Regions from separate parts of the Streptomyces sp. NPDC048481 genome, predicted to be linked through region 1. Evidence: riboswitches for the same ligand, from Rfam matches in the RefSeq annotation. Region 1 holds a riboswitch; each other region holds the start of a gene.
The links. Region 1 has a riboswitch for cyclic di-AMP ahead of ACGFSH_RS23920 (M23 family metallopeptidase). Riboswitches for the same ligand answer to the same signal wherever they lie in the genome.

Region 1 (4,205 bases):
TCGCCGCCCACCGTGGCCGCGAGCCCCACCCGGTCCACGAAGTCGTGGTGCGTGAAGCGGTGGACGTCCTTGGCGGACAGGCGCGGGTAGGGCGCGAAGAAGCGGTAGTACTTCGACTCGTCCGACACCTGCTCGTAGAAGCTGACCAGGCGCTCGGCGTCGTCGGCGGTGATGGGGCGGATGCGTGCGGTGCCGCCGTCGCGCAGCACCACGTCGGCCTCCCAGTGGGCGGGGTACTCGGGCCGGTCCGACGCGCTCTGCATGGGCCCCAGAGTACGGCTCGCGTACGACAACGGCGCGAGGCAGTCTGTGGGGGACGGACGCCGGATCGAGGCCGCGATCCGGCGACCGCGGCGGGAGAGGCCGGGCCTGGCTCTCCCTCACACGCGCCACGTGTGGAACACTGGTCTAGACAACCTGAACCTGAAGGGCAGCATCACATGGCTGAGCGCCGCGTCAACGTCGGCTGGGCCGAGGGCCTCCACGCCCGCCCCGCTTCCATCTTCGTCCGGGCCGCCACGGCCGCAGGCATCCCCGTGACGATCGCCAAGGCCGACGGCAACCCCGTCAACGCGGCCTCCATGCTGGCCGTCCTCGGCCTGGGCGCCCAGGGCGGCGAGGAGATCGTCCTCGCCTCCGACGCCGAGGGCGCGGACGCCGCCCTCGACCGGCTGGCCAAGCTGGTCGCCGAGGGCCTCGAGGAACTCCCCGAGACCGTCTGAGCACGTCGCCTTTTCGGCGAAGGGCCCGTCCGAAATCATCGGGCGGGCCCTTCGCGTTTCCCGTTCACGGACGCCATTTCCGTTCACGGGCAGGGAAAAACAACCCCCGTGAATTGTTCCCCCTCTTTGTATACGGCCTCCGCGTTAATTCCGAATTCCCGACGTGTTTACGGGATGTTGCGAGGTCCTCACACGGTCGGCGCGCCCCGGGCCGCCGGGAAAGCGCAGTCGGTGCGCCGGCGTCGAGCGCTCGGTGTGCAGCGCCGTGATCGCCCGCGCGCGCTCCCCGTCCCCGCGCGTCACCGCGTCCACGATCGCGCCGTGCTCCGCCCAGGACTCCACCGGATCGGCCGGGGCGTCCACCGTGTACATCCAGGCGATCTTGTGGCGCAGCTGGGTGAGCATCGACGTCAGGGCGGGGCTGCCGCAGGACTGGGCGAGCGTCTCGTGGAACCAGCCGCCCAAGGAGCGCAGGTCGTCGCTGCTGCCCCTCCTGGCCCGCTCCTGGCCCAGCCGGACGAGTCCGCGCAGCACCTTCAGATGGGCCTCGGTGCGCCGTTCCGCGGCCCGGCAGGCGCCGAGCGGCTCCAGCAGCATGCGCATCTCCAGCAGGTCTTGGGCCTCCTGCTCGGTCGGCTCCGCGACGCACGCGCCCGCGTGCCGGCGCGTGACCACGAAGCCCTCGGCCTCCAGCGTGCGCAGCGCCTCGCGGACGGGGACGCGGGAGACCCCGTAGCGGCGGGCGAGGAGTTCCTCGGTGAGGCGGCTGCCGCGCTCGTAGACGCCCGCGACGATGTCGTCCCGGACGGCCGTGCACACCGAGTGCGCCGGAATACGCATGACGGACCTCCGCCTTAATCCCCGTGAAACGCCGACGAGCGACGCGCTTTCATCGACTCTATTGCAGCGGACGGGAATTTCCGACGGCGGGCCGTAATCCATGAATGTTTTTTGGACGGAGCGCCCCGGGAAACGGCAAAGCCCCGGCCGAAGGGCCGGGGCTCGACGATCTGCCGTCGTGCGTCGGGTCAGACGTTCACGCCGTGGTTGCGGAGATAGGCGACCGGGTCCATGTCGGATCCGTACTCCGGCGTGGTGCGGGCCTCGAAGTGCAGATGCGGGCCGGTGACGTTGCCGGTGGCGCCGGAGAGGCCGATGCGCTGCCCCGGGGTGACCTGCTGCCCCACCGACACCTCGATGGACGACAGGTGACCGTACTGGGTGTACGTCCCGTCGTGCATCCGGATGACGACCTGGTTGCCGTAGGCCCCGCCCCAGCCGGCCTCGACCACGGTGCCGGAGCCGACCGCGTGCACGGTCGTGCCGCTGGCGGCGTGGAAGTCGATGCCGGTGTGGCTGCCGGAGGACCACAGCGAGCTGCTGGCCTGGTAGCCGGTGGAGACGTAGGAGCCGGCGATCGGCACCACGAAGGTGTTCAGGCGCTTGCGCTCGGCCTCGCGGGCGGCACGCACGCGTGCCTCGCGCTCCTCCACGGCCTTCTTGGCGGCGGCCTGCCGGGCGGCCTCCTCGAAGGCGGCCTGCTTCTGCACGGCGACCTGGTCGTCGATCTGCTCGACGACGGACTCGCCGGCGGTGACGACGGGGATCAGCCCGGTCTGCTCGGGGGTGGGCTCGGCGGCGAAGGCCGGGGCCGAGGCGACGGTGGCCATCACACCGGTGGTGGTGAGCGCCGCGACGCCCGCCGCGCGGACGGTGGTGCGCTGCATCCGGCTGGGCCGACGATGCTTCCCGGTGGCGCAGGTGAACGCCATGAAGTCAGCGGTGTCCTTTCCTTCCCTCTCGCCTACCGGGTTAGCTGACGGGTTCGGAGCAGGAAGGTCTCCTACGGACCCCCTCGCGCGTGCGCGGGCGTCCGATTCACCCCAGGGACTTCACAAGTGGGTCCCCGGCTCCCCTGGCTCGCGCCATGCGGGGACTCGGCGATGGCTGTCCGGTGCCGCGGGTGCGGCGCGGTGCCTGACGAACAGCCCGGATGACGCTAAGCGGCGCGGGTTTCAATCCTCAAACGAATCACGGGTTTTGTAGCGCATCCCACAGCACAGACGGGCGACTCCACCCCAATTCGGACACATGAGGGTCTCAATTCCCTCACGCGGAGGCCCCGGTGACGCTCACGTCGACCGGGGCCCACACGCGCGTGCCGTCACCGTGCTACTCCGCGGAGACGACCTTCACCTCACCGATGCCGAGGGCTTCGACCGGCTCCCGGATCTGCGCCGCGTCGCCCACCAGAACCGTCACCAGCCGGTCCACCGGGAAGGCGTTGACGGCCGCCGCGGTGGCCTCGACCGTGCCCGTCGCGGCGAGCTGCCGGTACAGCGTCGCCTGGAAGTCGTCGGGCAGGTGCTGCTCCACCTGGTCGGCGAGCGTGCCCGCCACGGCCGCGGCGGTCTCGAACTTCAGCGGCGCCACCCCGACCAGGTTCTGCACGGCGACGTCCCGCTCCGCGTCGGTCAGGCCCTCGGCGGCCAGGGTGCGCAGCACCTTCCACAGGTCGTCCAGCGCGGGACCGGTGTTGGGGGTGTCCACGGAGCCGCTGATGGCGAGCATCGCGGCGCCCGAGCCGTCCGGCGCGGAACGCAGGACCTGCCCGAAGGCGCGGACCCCGTAGGTGTAGCCCTTCTCCTCGCGCAGGACGCGGTCCAGGCGGGAGGTCAGGGTGCCGCCGAGGCAGTACGTGCCGAGCACCTGCGCGGGCCACACGCGGTCGTGCCGGTCCGCGCCGATCCGGCCGATCAGCAGCTGCGTCTGGACGGCGCCGGGGCGGTCCACGATGACGACCCTGCCCCTGTCGTCGGCGGTCACCGGCGGCACCGGCCGCGGCTCGGCCGCGGAGCCCGTCCAGGCGCCCAGGGTGTCGCCCAGGAGCTCCGCCAGGTCGACGCCGGTGAGGTCGCCCACGACCACGGCGGTGGCCGTCGCCGGGCGGACGTGCCGGTCGTAGAAGGCGCGCACGGCCGCGGAGTCGATCTTCTCGACCGTCTCCGCGCTGCCCTGGCGCGGGCGCGACATGCGCGCGGTGGCCGGGAACAGCTCCTTGGAGAGCTCCTTGGCGGCGCGCCGGGCGGGGTTGGCCAGCTCATGCGGGATCTCGTCCAGGCGGTTGCGGACGAGACGCTCCACCTCGCTGTCGGCGAACGCGGGGGCGCGCAGCGCGTCGGCGAGCAGCCCAAGGCCCTTGGCCAGCCTTGAGGCCGGCACCTCGAGGCTGAGACGGACGCCGGGATGGTCGGCGTGCGCGTCCAGAGTGGCTCCGCAGCGCTCCAGTTCGGCGGCGAACTCCTCGGCGGAGTGCTTGTCGGTGCCCTCGGAGAAGGCGCGCGCCATGATCGTGGCGACGCCGTCGAGACCGGCCGGCTCGGCGTCCAGGGGCGCGTCGAGGATGACCTCGACGGCGACGACCTGCTGGCCGGGGCGGTGGCAGTGCAGCACGGTCAGACCGTTGTCCAGCGCGGCGCGCTC
Region 2 (4,205 bases), on a different contig from region 1:
GGGGAAGACGGGCATCCCCGGCGAGCGCAAGGCCGAGCTGATGACGCATCTGCTGAACATCGACCCGCCCGACCACACCCGGCTGCGCCGCCTGGTCAGCAAGGCGTTCACGCCCCGCCGGGTCGCCGAGTTCGCGCCCCGGGTGCAGGAGCTGACCGATCAGCTGCTGGACCGGTTCACGGAGCGGGGCGAGGCCGACCTGATCCACGACTTCGCCTTCCCGCTGCCCATCTACGCCATCTGCGACCTGCTGGGCGTCCCGCGCGAGGACCAGGACGACTTCCGGGACTGGGCGGGCATGATGATCCGGCACGGCGGCGGGCCGCGCGGCGGGGTCGCGCGGTCGGTGAAGAAGATGCGCGGGTATCTGCTGGAGCTGATCCACCGCAAGCGCGCGGAGCTGCCCGCCCGGCCGGCGCCGGGCGAGGACCTCATCTCGGGCCTCATCCGCGCCTCCGACCACGGTGAGCACCTCACCGAGAACGAGGCCGCGGCCATGGCGTTCATCCTGCTGTTCGCGGGCTTCGAGACGACGGTCAACCTCATCGGCAACGGCGCCTACGCCCTCCTCACCCACCCCGAGCAGCGTGCGCGCCTTCAGAGGTCGCTCGCCGGGGATGACGACCCCACCCTGCTGGAGACGGGCATCGAGGAACTCCTGCGCTACGACGGGCCCGTGGAACTGGCGACGTGGCGGTTCGCGACCGAGCCGCTGCGGATCGGCGGGCAGGACATCGCGCCGGGCGACCCGGTCCTCGTCGTCCTCGCGGCGGCGGACCGCGATCCCGCGCGGTTCGCGGATCCCGATGTGCTGGATCTGTCCCGCCGTGACAACCAGCACCTCGGTTACGGCCACGGCATCCACTACTGCCTGGGTGCGCCGCTGGCCCGGCTGGAGGGACGGACCGCGCTCGCCACTCTCCTCACGCGGCTGCCAGACCTCCGACTGGCGGCGGATCCGGCCGAGTTGAGGTGGCGGGGCGGGCTCATCATGCGCGGGCTGCGGACGTTGCCGGTGGAGTTCGCCCCGGAACGCTCCGGCACCGGACAGGTCCGGATCTGAGCGAAAGTCAGCCGGAGTGTGACCGTTCGACGGAGCAAACGTGACCGGTCCTCAACTCTGTGATCTTCACGTGATCTGCGCGGCATGAACTTGTGACAAGTGATCGTCTGCCTATACGTTCACTCGTCAGCGCGACGGGCCGGTCTCGGACGTCGCGCCGGTCACTGCTGTCCAGAGAAAGGCCCTCGCATGCTCTCCGGGAACGGTCGGCACCGTCGCCCCCGTCAGGCTCCGGCCCTCCTCGTCGCGGCCGGGGTGACCGGTTCGGCCATCGCCATCCCGCTGCTGGCCGCCTCCGGCGCCAGCGCCGCCGACGGCACGGTGTGGGACAAGGTGGCGCAGTGCGAGACCGGCGGCTCGTGGAGCGCCGACAAGGGTGACGGCGAGTTCGGCGGTCTGAGCCTCAGCCAGAAGGACTGGGAGACGTACGGGGGGCTCGACTACGCGGCCCGTCCCGACCTGGCCAGCCGCAACCAGCAGATCGCGGTGGCCCAGAAGGTGCTCGCGGCGCAGGGCATCGGCGCGTGGGGGACCTGCGGGCTGACGTCCGGTCTCACCAAGGCGAACGGCGCGCTGCCCGTGGACACGGGCCTGGCGGACGACTCCTCCGGCTCGGCCTCCTCCGGACTGTCCGATCTGTCCCGGGGGCTGTCCGGATCGTCCGGTTCCGGCTCGTCGGACTCGACGGGCTCCTCCGGCGGTTCGGGTGACGGCTCGTCCGGCGCGGGCGGATCGTCCGACTCGTCCGACTCGACCACCGATCCCACCGGTTCGCCTTCGGAGTCCGCTTCCTCCTCTTCCTCGGCTTCGTCCTCTTCGTCCCCTTCGGCCTCTTCCTCCGCCGCGGGCGAGTCCACCGGCTCCGCCGCGGGCAAGGGGGCGGGCGCTACGGGCGACGGATCGCCCACGGTCTCCCCGGAAGTGAACGAGTCGGACAATTCGGGCCAGGAGGTGGGCTCTTGGAGTCTCGTCGACACCGGCTCCCTCGGCTCCGGCCGGCACCGTGGGCCCACGGCCGACGAGAACACGGCCAAGAGCGCCACGGACGTCGCGCCGAGCGGCACCGCCCCCGCCACCGCCGGCCGGCACGCCGCGGCCACCTACGTCGTCCAGGAGGGGGACTCGCTCGCGTCCATCGCCGACTCCCTTGGCCTCGACGGCGGATGGCGTGCCCTGTACGCCGAGAACAGGAGCCTCATCGGCGACGACCCGAGCGACATCGCACCCGGTCAGACGCTCGACACAGGGGTCGAATAGGGCGCAAAACCCGGTAAATACAGCGGGAGTTCACGTCACACTTCGCGCCTAATGTCCGCTTTGGTGAAAGTGTGGGATGAGTCTCAGAAGCCCTGATCGTCTTTGAAATTCGGCGGATCACGTGTCTACGGTCGAGGCCGCTCGGCAACCCGAGCCCCGGCCGTCGCAACGCCGAATCCTGCCAGCGGCAGCCCGGGAACAGTCGTCGCGTCAAGCGCCGTAGGCAGGAGCGGGGGACCCAAGGTAAGTGCCGGGACCGGCTGTAGAGGCTGGATCCGGCTTGGGGTGAAGCCGCCCCTCCGGGAAGCATCGCTTCCGCGGAGGAGCGGCCGGGCAACTCACACGGCCCGAACCCGACAGCTCACCTCGCAGGCGTCGGTGAGGGGATCCACCATGCTGTTTTCCGCCAAGGGCAAGCACCGTCGTCCGTCCAAGGCCACCCGCGCCGCCGCTCTGGCCGGCGTCACCGGTGTCGCCATCGCCGCCCCGCTGATGGCGGCCGGCAACGCCTCCGCCGCCACCGCCTCCGAGTGGGACACGGTCGCCCAGTGCGAGTCCGGCGGCAACTGGTCCATCAACACCGGCAACGGCTACTACGGCGGCCTGCAGTTCTCCGCCTCCACCTGGGCCGCGTACGGCGGCACGCAGTACGCCGCGCAGGCCAACCAGGCCTCCAAGTCGCAGCAGATCTCCGTCGCCGAGAAGGTCCTCGCCTCCCAGGGCAAGGGCGCCTGGCCGGTGTGCGGCACGGGCCTGTCCGGCGCCTCGTACAACGGCGGCTCCGACTCCTCGAACTCCTCCGGTTCGTCCAGCTCCTCCAACTCCTCGGACAGCGGCGCCAGTGCCCGCTCGACCGAGAAGCAGAGCGCCTCGCGCTCCACCGACCGCCCGGCCGCCACCAAGAAGTCCAAGACGGTCACCACCCCGACCGGCAAGAAGGTCAAGAAGGGCGACGGCGAGTACAAGGTCGTCAAGGGCGACACCCTCAGCTCCATCGCCGAGAAGCACAAGGTCAAGGGCGGCTGGCACAAGCTGTTCGAGCTGAACAAGGACATCGTCGAGGACGCGAACCTCATCTTCCCGGGTCAGCAGCTGCACCTGAAGTGACAGCCGGCTCCCCGGCGAGCCCCAGCGCCCCCACGGCCGAGGCCCGCACACTGAGGGCCTCATGAGGACCCGGTGAGGGCCGCCCCCGTCCCCACGGGCTCCCCGCTCCGGTGCGTGTTCCCCCGTACGCACCGGAGCGGGGTTTCTCTGTGTCCGGGCGCCCGTCCGCGGGCCTCCGGCGGCCTTTCTCGGCCACCCCCTTTGTTCCGGGCGTGAACAATAGGTACGGTCTCTCTGTCCACGGGACGGTCGGTCGGCTGCCGACGGCCCGGGGACGGTTAGGCTCTAGCCGCAAGGCCCGTCGCGGTCCGTCATGGCCCGCGGGGCCCCGCACAACCAGCGTCACATCCCAAGAAGGAGATGCTCGTGCCGTCCATCGACGTCGTCGTAGCCCGGGAAATCCTGGACTCCCGAGGCAACCCCACGGTCGAGGTCGAGGTCGGCCTCGACGACGGCAGCACGGGTCGTGCCGCCGTACCGTCCGGCGCTTCCACCGGCGCCTTCGAGGCCATCGAGCTCCGCGACGGCGACCCCAACCGCTACCACGGCAAGGGTGTCGAGAAGGCCGTCCTCGCCGTCATCGAGCAGATCGGCCCGGAGCTCGTCGGCTACGACGCCACCGAGCAGCGCCTGATCGACCAGGCCATGTTCGACCTGGACGCCACCGACAACAAGGGCTCCCTCGGCGCCAACGCCATCCTCGGCGTCTCGCTCGCCGTCGCCCACGCCGCCTCCGAGGCCAGCGACCTGCCGCTGTTCCGCTACCTGGGCGGCCCGA
Region 3 (4,205 bases), on a different contig from region 1:
CCGCTCCGCGAGGTCGGTCATCCGCAGCCGCCGCTCCGGGGTCTCGGAGAGGTTGGCGAGGATGGAGTAGTACGGATGGGGCATGCCCGCGTCCTGCTGGAGCTGCCGGTCGATCGCGTCCTCCAGCAGGAGGTAGCCGGCAACGTACGCGCGCCAGGCGCGCTGCTCCTCGGGGGTGAGCCAGCGGGTCGTCATGCCCCCAGTGTAGGTTTGTTTCAAACTTGAACCAAGATCGCCGTCGGAAGACACCAGCCCGGGAGCACGTAGATGCCGTACCCGTACGTCCTGCTGTCCGCCGCCGTCTCCCTCGACGGCTACCTGGACGACACCGGCCCCGAGCGGCTGCTGCTCTCGAGCCCCGCCGACTTCGACCGCGTCGACGCCGTACGGGCCTCCGTGGACGCCATCCTGATCGGCGCCGGCACGATCCGCGCCGACAACCCCCGGCTCCTCGTGAACTCCCCCGAGCGCCGCGCCGCCCGCGTCGCCGCCGGACGGCCGCCGTACCCCCTCAAGGTCACCGTCAGCGGCTCCGGCGACCTGGACCCCGACGCGAACTTCTGGCACACGGGCGGCGCGAAGGCCCTGTACACGACGGACAAGGGCGCCGAACGGGCCCGCGCGCTCGGCATCGCCGCCGACGTCGTCCCGCTCGGTCCCGACCTGGACTGGCGCCGCCTCCTCACCCACCTCCACGACGAACTCGGCGTGCGACGCCTCATGGTCGAAGGCGGCGGAACCGTCCACACCCAGCTGCTCCGGCAAGGGCTGGCCGACGAACTCCAGCTCGTCCTCGCCCCGCTGTTCGTGGGCGACCCGGACGCGCCCCGCCTCTTCGGACCCGGCGGCTACCAGGGCGGACGCCTGCGCCTGGTGGAGACCCGGCGCATCGAGGACGTCGTCCTGCACCGCTACGAGCCCACCGCCCCCGGCGCCGGACCGCTCGCCGCCGCGGCCGACCGGCACTGGCTCGCCCTGGCCTGCGAGCTGGCCGCCCAGTGCCCGCCCTCGGACACGGCGTTCAGCGTCGGCGCGGTGATCGTCGCCGCCGACGGGACGGAACTCGCCCGCGGGCACTCCCGCGAGGCCGGCGACCCGCTCGCGCACGCCGAGGAGGCCGCCCTCGCCAAGATCGGCCCCGCCGACCCGCGCCTGCGCACGGCCACCGTCTACAGCAGCCTCGAACCCTGCGCCCGCCGCTCCTCCCGCCCCGCCCCCTGCGCCCGGCTCATCCTCGACGCGGGCGTGCGCCGGGTGGTCACGGCCTGGCGGGAACCGGACACCTTCGTGACCGAGGCGGACGGCGCCGGTCTGCTGACGGCCGCGGGCGTCGACGTCCTCCTCCTGCCGGAGTACGAGGAGCGGGCGAAGGCCCCCAACCGGCACCTGGTGTGAGGCGTCCGGGTGCGAGGCGTCCTGGTGCCAGGCGTCCGGGGAGCGTGGTCATCGGGGCCCCGGAAGTAGCGTAGACTGGAGTCACAACGACGCGGGGTGGAGCAGCTCGGTAGCTCGCTGGGCTCATAACCCAGAGGTCGCAGGTTCAAATCCTGTCCCCGCTACTGAAGGCCGAGGGCCGGAATCCGAAAGGGTTCCGGCCCTCGGTGCGTTCCCCCCCCGAGCTTCCCCTCACGGTCCGTGAGCGTACGGCCGCCCTGTGCGCGGGCGCTGAGTCGCCGTCAGAACGCCTGTGGCCACGGGGGCGTACGAGGACGGGGTCAACTCGCCCGTTTTCGGCCGCTGATGGCCTGAAAGTCCAGGTCGGAAATGTTGTTGATCAAGCAGAAGAGCTTGGAAACCCACCCCCGGGTCTATTAACGTTCGATAACGCAGCGCGGCCGTCCCAGCCGGCACCAGAGCCGGCTCCGTGCGCACGCGCCGAATCCCGCAAGGGAACCGGGGAACCACCACCTTGGGGTGAATCACGCGGAAGCCGTCGTGAACTCGTAGAGTCCACGGCCGGTATACGCGCGTAGGAGACCTTCCCGCTCCGAACCCGTCAGCTAACCCGGTAGGCGACGGAAGGAAAGGAGCGCGCCCGCGTGGCGTCCAACCCGCCTGCCCCCGAGGCCCCGTACGCGCCGAGCCAGCGGTCCGCCGACTCCTTCGGCTACGGCGACTACCGCACCGACGAGGGCCCCTGGGAGGAGTGGAACCCCACCGCGGACTCCGTCCGCCCGGTCCGGGGCAAGCACCGGGTGGCCAAGCAGCGCGGCGGCGGGTTCGCCCGCAGCTCCACCGTCCTCGGCGTCGGCGTCATAGCCGCGGTCAGCGCGGGCGGGATGGCCAGCGCCAACACCGGCAAGGCCCCGGTCTCCATCTCGATACCGGACCTGCCGAACGTCGGCTCCCTCATCTCCGACGACGAACCCGCCCCGCAGACCGCGTCCGCCCTGACCGCCTTCGGGTCCGAGACCGCCGCCGACACCTACGACAGCGGCGCCGCCGACGCGGGCGAGGCCCTGCGCAGCCGGATCATGGCGCAGGTCGAGTCGCAGCACACCCAGTACGAGGTCAAGGCGGCGGCCGCCGCGAAGAAGGCCGAGGCCGACGCCGTCGCCAAGGCCGAGAAGGAAGCGCGGGCCAAGGCCGCCGCCGCGAAGAAGAAGGCCGCCGAGGAAGCCGCCGAGAAGGCCGAGGCCGCGCGCCTCGCCGAACTGGCCAAGCAGTACACGCTGCCGACCTCCTCCTACACGATCACCTCGACCTTCGGACAGGCCGGCTCCCTCTGGTCCTCCGGCTACCACACCGGTCTGGACTTCGCCGCGCCCACCGGCACCCTCATCAAGGCCGTCCACAGCGGCACCGTCACCGAGGCGGGCTGGGCCGGTTCCTACGGCTACCGCACCATCCTCACTCTGGACGACGGCACCGAGCTGTGGTTCTGCCACCAGTCGTCGATCAACGTCAGCGTCGGCCAGAAAGTGGCCACCGGTGACGTGATCGGCCGCGTGGGCGCGACCGGCAACGTCACCGGCGCCCACCTCCACCTCGAGGTGCACCCGGACGGCAACCCCACCGGCATCGACCCGGCGGCCTGGCTGCGCGGCAAGGGCCTCAACCCCTGAGACACCCCCTGGGGCGTCCGTCGGGGACGTCCCGCAGGACGCCCTGGAGCACGCGGCGGGGGACGCCGTCGTGGACACCCCGGAAGCCGCGCCGGGCAGGCCCTGGGGTACCGGGTGCGGTGCCGTTGTTCACATGTTGTTCGCGGTGCGGGCGGAATGGGCGCGGCCGTCGTGGCCGTTGAGTTGAACCATGACTGTTCTGCGCACTCTCGGCTCCTCCGACCTCGAGGTCTTCCCGCTCGCCCTCGGCGGCAACGTCTTCGGCTGGACCGCGGACGAGACGGCCTCCTTCGCCGTGCTCGACGCCTACGCGGCCGCGGGCGGCAACTTCGTCGACACCGCCGACTCCTACTCGGCCTGGGCCGACGGCAACTCGGGCGGTGAGTCGGAGACCGTCATCGGCAGGTGGGTGAAGGCGCGGGGCAACCGCGACGACGTGGTCATCGCCACCAAGGTGAGCCAGCACCCCGAGTTCCCCGGCCTGTCCGCCGACAACATCAAGGCCGCAGCCGACGCCTCGCTCCGTCGGCTGGGCACCGACCGCATCGACCTCTACTACACGCACTTCGACAAGACCGAGGTGCCGGTCGAGGAGATCGTCGGCGCGCTCGACGAGCTGGTGCGGGCGGGCAAGGTGCGGCACATCGCCGCCTCCAACATCTCTCCCGAGCGCCTCCAGGAGTCCCTGGAGTTCTCCGACCGCGAGGGTCTGGCCCGGTACGTCGTCCTCCAGCCCCACTACAACCTGGTCTCGCGCGACACGTACGAGGGCCGCCTCCAGGACGTCGCCGCCCGCTTCGGCCTCGCCGCCGTCCCGTACTACGCGCTGGCCTCCGGCTTCCTCACCGGCAAGTACCGGCCCGGCACGACCGTGCGGAGCGCCCGTTCCGGCGGCGCCGCCAAGTACCTCGACACGGAGCGGGGACGCCGGGTCCTGAGCGCCCTGGACGAGGTCGCCGCGGCCCACGACGCCGAGGTCGCCACGGTCGCCCTGGCCTGGCTCGCCGCGCAGCCGACGGTGGCCGCGCCGATCGCCTCCGCCCGCACGGCCGAGCAGCTGCCCGCGCTGCTGGCACTGGCGGACCTGGAACTGACGACCACGGAACTCGACGCGCTGACGCGGGCCTCGGCCTGATCCGG
Region 4 (4,205 bases), on a different contig from region 1:
AGTTCATGATTCACCTTCGAATGTGACTTACGCGACCGTAGGCAGGTGTTGACGGTCGGTGAGATAAGCCACTCCTAAAGAATTTGCCAACCAGGGAATAGGCGATCGCGCCGGGACGCCGTCGGTCCGCGACGGCTCCGCGCGGTGCGGGACCGGTGGCGTGCGGACAGCACGAAGGCCGGGCCCCGGATACTTCGATCGGTGGGGCCCGGCCTTCGGCTGCGTGTCAGGCGGGGTTGCCGGGGGGTCAGCCGACGGAGACGCCGTGCGCGCGCAGGTAGGCGATCGGGTCCACGTCGGAGCCGTAGTCCGGCGTGGTGCGGATCTCGAAGTGCAGGTGCGGACCGGTGACGTTGCCGGTCGCCCCGGAGAGGCCGACCTGCTGGCCCGCGGTCACGGTCTGGCCGGCCGAGACCGAGAGCTGGGAGAGGTGGGCGTACTGGGCGTAGTAGCCGTCGGCGAGCCTGATGACGACCTGGTTGCCGTACGCGCCGCCCCAGCCCGCGGACACGACGGTGCCCGCGCCCACGGCCTTCAGGGTGGTGCCGGTGGGGACGACGAAGTCCGTGCCCGTGTGATAGCCGCTGGACCACATGCTGCCCGACTGGTGGTACGGGGTGCCGACGACGGCCCCGGACACCGGCAGGACGTAACCGCCGGCGTTGCTCTCGGCGGCCTGGGTCGTCTTCGAGGAGGAGGCCGGCGCCTTCGACGCGGAGGACTGCGAAGCCTTCGACGAACCCGTGGCGGACTGCGACTTGGGGGCCGCGGACCGGGAGGACGACGAGCCGGACGGCTGGTGGGCGCCGGAGGCGGCCTTCTTGCCGATCGACAGCCGGAGGCCGGGGTGGATCAGCGACGGGTCGTCGCCGACGACCGCGCGGTTGTCGCGGTAGAGCCGCTGCCAGCCGCCGCTGACGTTCTGCTCGTCCGCGATCTTCGAGAGGTAGTCGCCGGACCGCACGGTGTACGTCTTCGCGGTGGCGGTCTTGCGGGTCGTCCCGGCGGCCTGGACGGCCTTTTCCGGGGCCGTCTGCGCGACGGACTGCGCGGACGTCTGCGCAACCGACCCGGGGGTGGCGGCGTGAGCGCCGGAGGCGCCCATCAGCGGCAGGGCGAGTGCGGCTCCGCCCGTTCCGGCGACGGCTATGGAGCGGGTGAGACGCTGGGCCTTGGGACGGCGGTGCTTACCCTTCGCGGGCATGACGGATTCCTCTCCGGCGCCTGCGAGGTGAGCTGTCGGGTGCGGGCTGGAGATGCCCGGCCGCGCCGAGGCGCGACTTGACCCCTAGCCTGTTCCGGGAACCGGAACAGGCGGTTGTGCCTGTGGGTCCCCCGCTCCTGCCATGCACGGGTGAGTGTGCGGGATCCGGGCGGTGGCAGGATTCGGCGTCCGTCCGGATTGGGGTGGAACGTAAGCGACCCGGACGCACGGAGACAAGCGAAGGTTGCACGGTTCACGCGTTTCTCTTGATCCCCGCCGGGCATCCCCCGTCACCCTGCGTGAAACAAGTGCCTCTCTCCCCCTCAAGGCACAGGAGAACCCTGCGAATTACGTGAACATGACGCACGACGTACGGTCACCGATATGACGCTGCTCACGTGACGGTGCTCCAGGTTCCCTTACTTCCCGGCGAGTTGGAACTAAGGCTTCAATTCGGACAGAAAGCTCAGATGCGACGCAGGCGGATAACCGTCGCATCGAGGTCGCCGCGCAGCCCGGTCCGCAGTCCGTGATGCAGCAGCACCGCACCCCGGTGCACTTCGCCCGTTTCACGGCATTCGTACGACGCCGTCGGGTCGAGTCCGCGCAGCCGCAGGGCGGGGACGGGCTCGCCGTACCGCTGGGCCTGCAGCCAGGCGAGGACGACGCTCTCGTCGCCGCGCACGTACTGCACGGCGCTCAGCCCGCCCGCCGGAGGGCGCAGCCGGTAGAGGTCGCCCTGCTGCACGAGCGGCCGGATGTCCTTGTAGAGATCCACCCAGCGACGCGCTTCGGCGAGTTCGTCCTCGCTCCACTCGGAGAGGTCGCCGCCGACGCCGAGGACCCCCGCCATGGCGCTGACGAACCGGAAGCGCAGCGAGCTCACCCTGCCGTTGAGCTGGGCGTTGGGGCTGTCGGTGACCCATGCGGCCATGACGCGCGCGGGATGGATCTGACTGAAGCCGTGCTGGATGTCGAGCCGGTCGAGCGGGTCGGTGTTGTCGGAGGTCCACACCTGGTCGGTGCGGCTCATGATGCCGAGGTCGACGCGCCCGCCGCCGCCCGAGCAGGACTCGAAGGCGACGCCGGGGTGGGCCTCCCGCAGCCGGTCCAGCAGGCGGTACAGGGCCCGCACGTGGTCGACCCACAGGCGCTGCGGATAGGCGTCGTCCGGCCAGCCGGCGTCGGTGAAGCACCGGTTGAAGTCCCACTTGACGTAGTCGATCGGGGCGCTGGAGAGCAGCCCGTGGAGCTGCTCCCAGAGGTACTCCTGGACGTCCTCCCGCGCGAGGTTCAGCATGAGCTGATTGCGGAACTCCGTACGCTTTCGTCCCGGTTGGAACTGCACCCAGTCGGGGTGCGCCCGGTAGAGGTCGCTGTCGGGGTTGACCATCTCGGGCTCGACCCAGATGCCGAACCGCATGCCGAGGGCGTGCACCTGGTCCGCGAGGGGCTTGAGCCCGTGGGGGAAGCGGTCGGGGTTGGCGTGCCAGTCGCCCAGTCCGGCGTGGTCGCCGGTGCGCGCCCCGAACCAGCCGTCGTCGACGACGAAGAGCTCGACGCCGATCGCCGCGGCCCGCCGGGCGAGGGCCGCCTGCTGCTCCTCGGAGATGTCGAAGTAGGTCGCCTCCCAGGAGTTGAACAGCACCGGCCGGTCCTGCTCGGCGTCCGGGATGACGTGCGCGCGCTGGTAGGCGTGCCAGGCGCGGCTCGCCCCGCCGAAGCCGGCGTCGCTCCACAGCCCGGCGAAGACGGGCGTGGTGAAGGCCTCGCCCGCGGTGAGGCGCAGCAGGCCCGAGTCGTCGTATCCGGCGCCGCCGGTGATCTGCACGCGCGCGTCGGGGAGTTGGGCGACGGCGATCCGCCAGGAGCCGGACCAGGCCAGCGCGCAGCCGTAGACCTCGCCGCGCTCCTCGGTGGCGTCGGTGTCGAGGGCGACCCAGGGCAGGTGCTGGTGTCCGGTGTGGCCGCGGCGGCTGCCGATGACCTTCTCGCCGTAGGTGAGCGGGGACCGCGTCAGCCGCGACTCGGCGGCCCAGCGGCCGTGCAGCTGGGACAGCCGCCAGGCGTCGCGCAGCGGCAGGGTCCAGGTGGCCGAGTCGGCGCGCAGCAGCTCCAGGGGCTGTGTGCCCTCGTTGCGCACGGTGGCCCACCGCTCGACGACGTCGCCGCGCATCCGGTAGTGCAGGGTGAGCGCGAGGCCGGCGTCGCGAAAGCGCAGCCGCAGCTCGTCGCCGTCGCTCTCGTGGGCCTCGAAGGCCCACTCGGTGCCGCGCCGCTGCTCGGTGCGCACGGACAGGGCGGGCCGCACGAAGCGGGGGCCGCCCTCGACCGGGTACTCCTCGTGCCCGTCGAGCGGGGCCTCGAAGGAGGCGCCGCGCTCCTGCGGCGCGAGCGCGGCGAGCGCCTCGGCGTCCGCGAGCGCGATGCGCGGGCCCCAGTGCAGATGGACCAGCTCGGCGGCCTCGGTGAGATGGAGGGCATAGCTGCTCGTGGGCCCCGAAAGGAGCCACGTACGGCCATTGTCGGCGATCTCGGGCATCAAGCCCCCACTTTCGAACAGGTGCGATCAAACACCGACATCATCGAGTGCGGTCGGCCCGTCGGGCAACCCTCGGCGACCCGACTCCCACCTGGGCGGACGTCCTGTGGACAACCCGTTGCCCCGGGTACCCATGTCGTATGGTCGGGGAGATGTCCCGTCGGCCACAGGAGCCGCGCCGACGGTGACCGACAGGGAGGGAGCCCCAGTGACGCAGCAGATCCCGTCGACCGAGCCCGAGCTGGCCGGCGTGCGCAACTTCCGGGACGTGGGCGGGCTGCCGACCGTGGACGGCCGGCGCGTGCGTCACGGCGTGCTCTTCCGCAGCGGTCACCTCGCGCACGCGACCGACGAGGACGCCGCGTTCCTGTCCGGCCTCGGCCTGCACACGATCTTCGACTTCCGCAACGCCGCGGACCAGAAGCTGGAGGGCCCGGACGTCGAACTGCCGGGCGTGCG

Region 2: it holds a riboswitch for cyclic di-AMP, as region 1 does, so the genes downstream of both, ACGFSH_RS17390 (transglycosylase family protein) here and ACGFSH_RS23920 (M23 family metallopeptidase) in region 1, are expected to answer to the same signal.
Region 3: it holds a riboswitch for cyclic di-AMP, as region 1 does, so the genes downstream of both, ACGFSH_RS14005 (M23 family metallopeptidase) here and ACGFSH_RS23920 (M23 family metallopeptidase) in region 1, are expected to answer to the same signal.
Region 4: it holds a riboswitch for cyclic di-AMP, as region 1 does, so the genes downstream of both, ACGFSH_RS28880 (peptidoglycan DD-metalloendopeptidase family protein) here and ACGFSH_RS23920 (M23 family metallopeptidase) in region 1, are expected to answer to the same signal.

What each region holds. Positions count from the first base shown of each region.
Region 1 covers NZ_JBICXC010000008.1:124,709-128,913, reverse strand. Annotated here, with positions in the region: gene ACGFSH_RS23935 (GNAT family N-acetyltransferase) at 1-263, opposite strand, end outside; gene ACGFSH_RS23930 (HPr family phosphocarrier protein) at 441-722, shown strand; gene ACGFSH_RS23925 (GntR family transcriptional regulator) at 867-1,562, opposite strand; gene ACGFSH_RS23920 (M23 family metallopeptidase) at 1,751-2,494, opposite strand; cyclic di-AMP (ydaO/yuaA leader) riboswitch at 2,509-2,675, opposite strand; gene ACGFSH_RS23915 (M16 family metallopeptidase) at 2,895-4,205, opposite strand, start outside.
Region 2 covers NZ_JBICXC010000005.1:92,492-96,696, reverse strand. Annotated here, with positions in the region: gene ACGFSH_RS17400 (cytochrome P450) at 1-1,063, shown strand, start outside; gene ACGFSH_RS17395 (transglycosylase family protein) at 1,253-2,320, shown strand; cyclic di-AMP (ydaO/yuaA leader) riboswitch at 2,526-2,710, shown strand; gene ACGFSH_RS17390 (transglycosylase family protein) at 2,714-3,427, shown strand; gene eno (phosphopyruvate hydratase) at 3,788-4,205, shown strand, end outside.
Region 3 covers NZ_JBICXC010000003.1:726,543-730,747, forward strand. Annotated here, with positions in the region: gene ACGFSH_RS13990 (MarR family winged helix-turn-helix transcriptional regulator) at 1-195, opposite strand, end outside; gene ACGFSH_RS13995 (dihydrofolate reductase family protein) at 268-1,395, shown strand; tRNA gene ACGFSH_RS14000 (tRNA-Met) at 1,486-1,559, shown strand; cyclic di-AMP (ydaO/yuaA leader) riboswitch at 1,864-2,030, shown strand; gene ACGFSH_RS14005 (M23 family metallopeptidase) at 2,040-3,065, shown strand; gene ACGFSH_RS14010 (aldo/keto reductase) at 3,256-4,200, shown strand.
Region 4 covers NZ_JBICXC010000012.1:5,489-9,693, reverse strand. Annotated here, with positions in the region: gene ACGFSH_RS28880 (peptidoglycan DD-metalloendopeptidase family protein) at 248-1,204, opposite strand; cyclic di-AMP (ydaO/yuaA leader) riboswitch at 1,209-1,402, opposite strand; gene ACGFSH_RS28875 (alpha-galactosidase) at 1,671-3,746, opposite strand; gene ACGFSH_RS28870 (tyrosine-protein phosphatase) at 3,955-4,205, shown strand, end outside.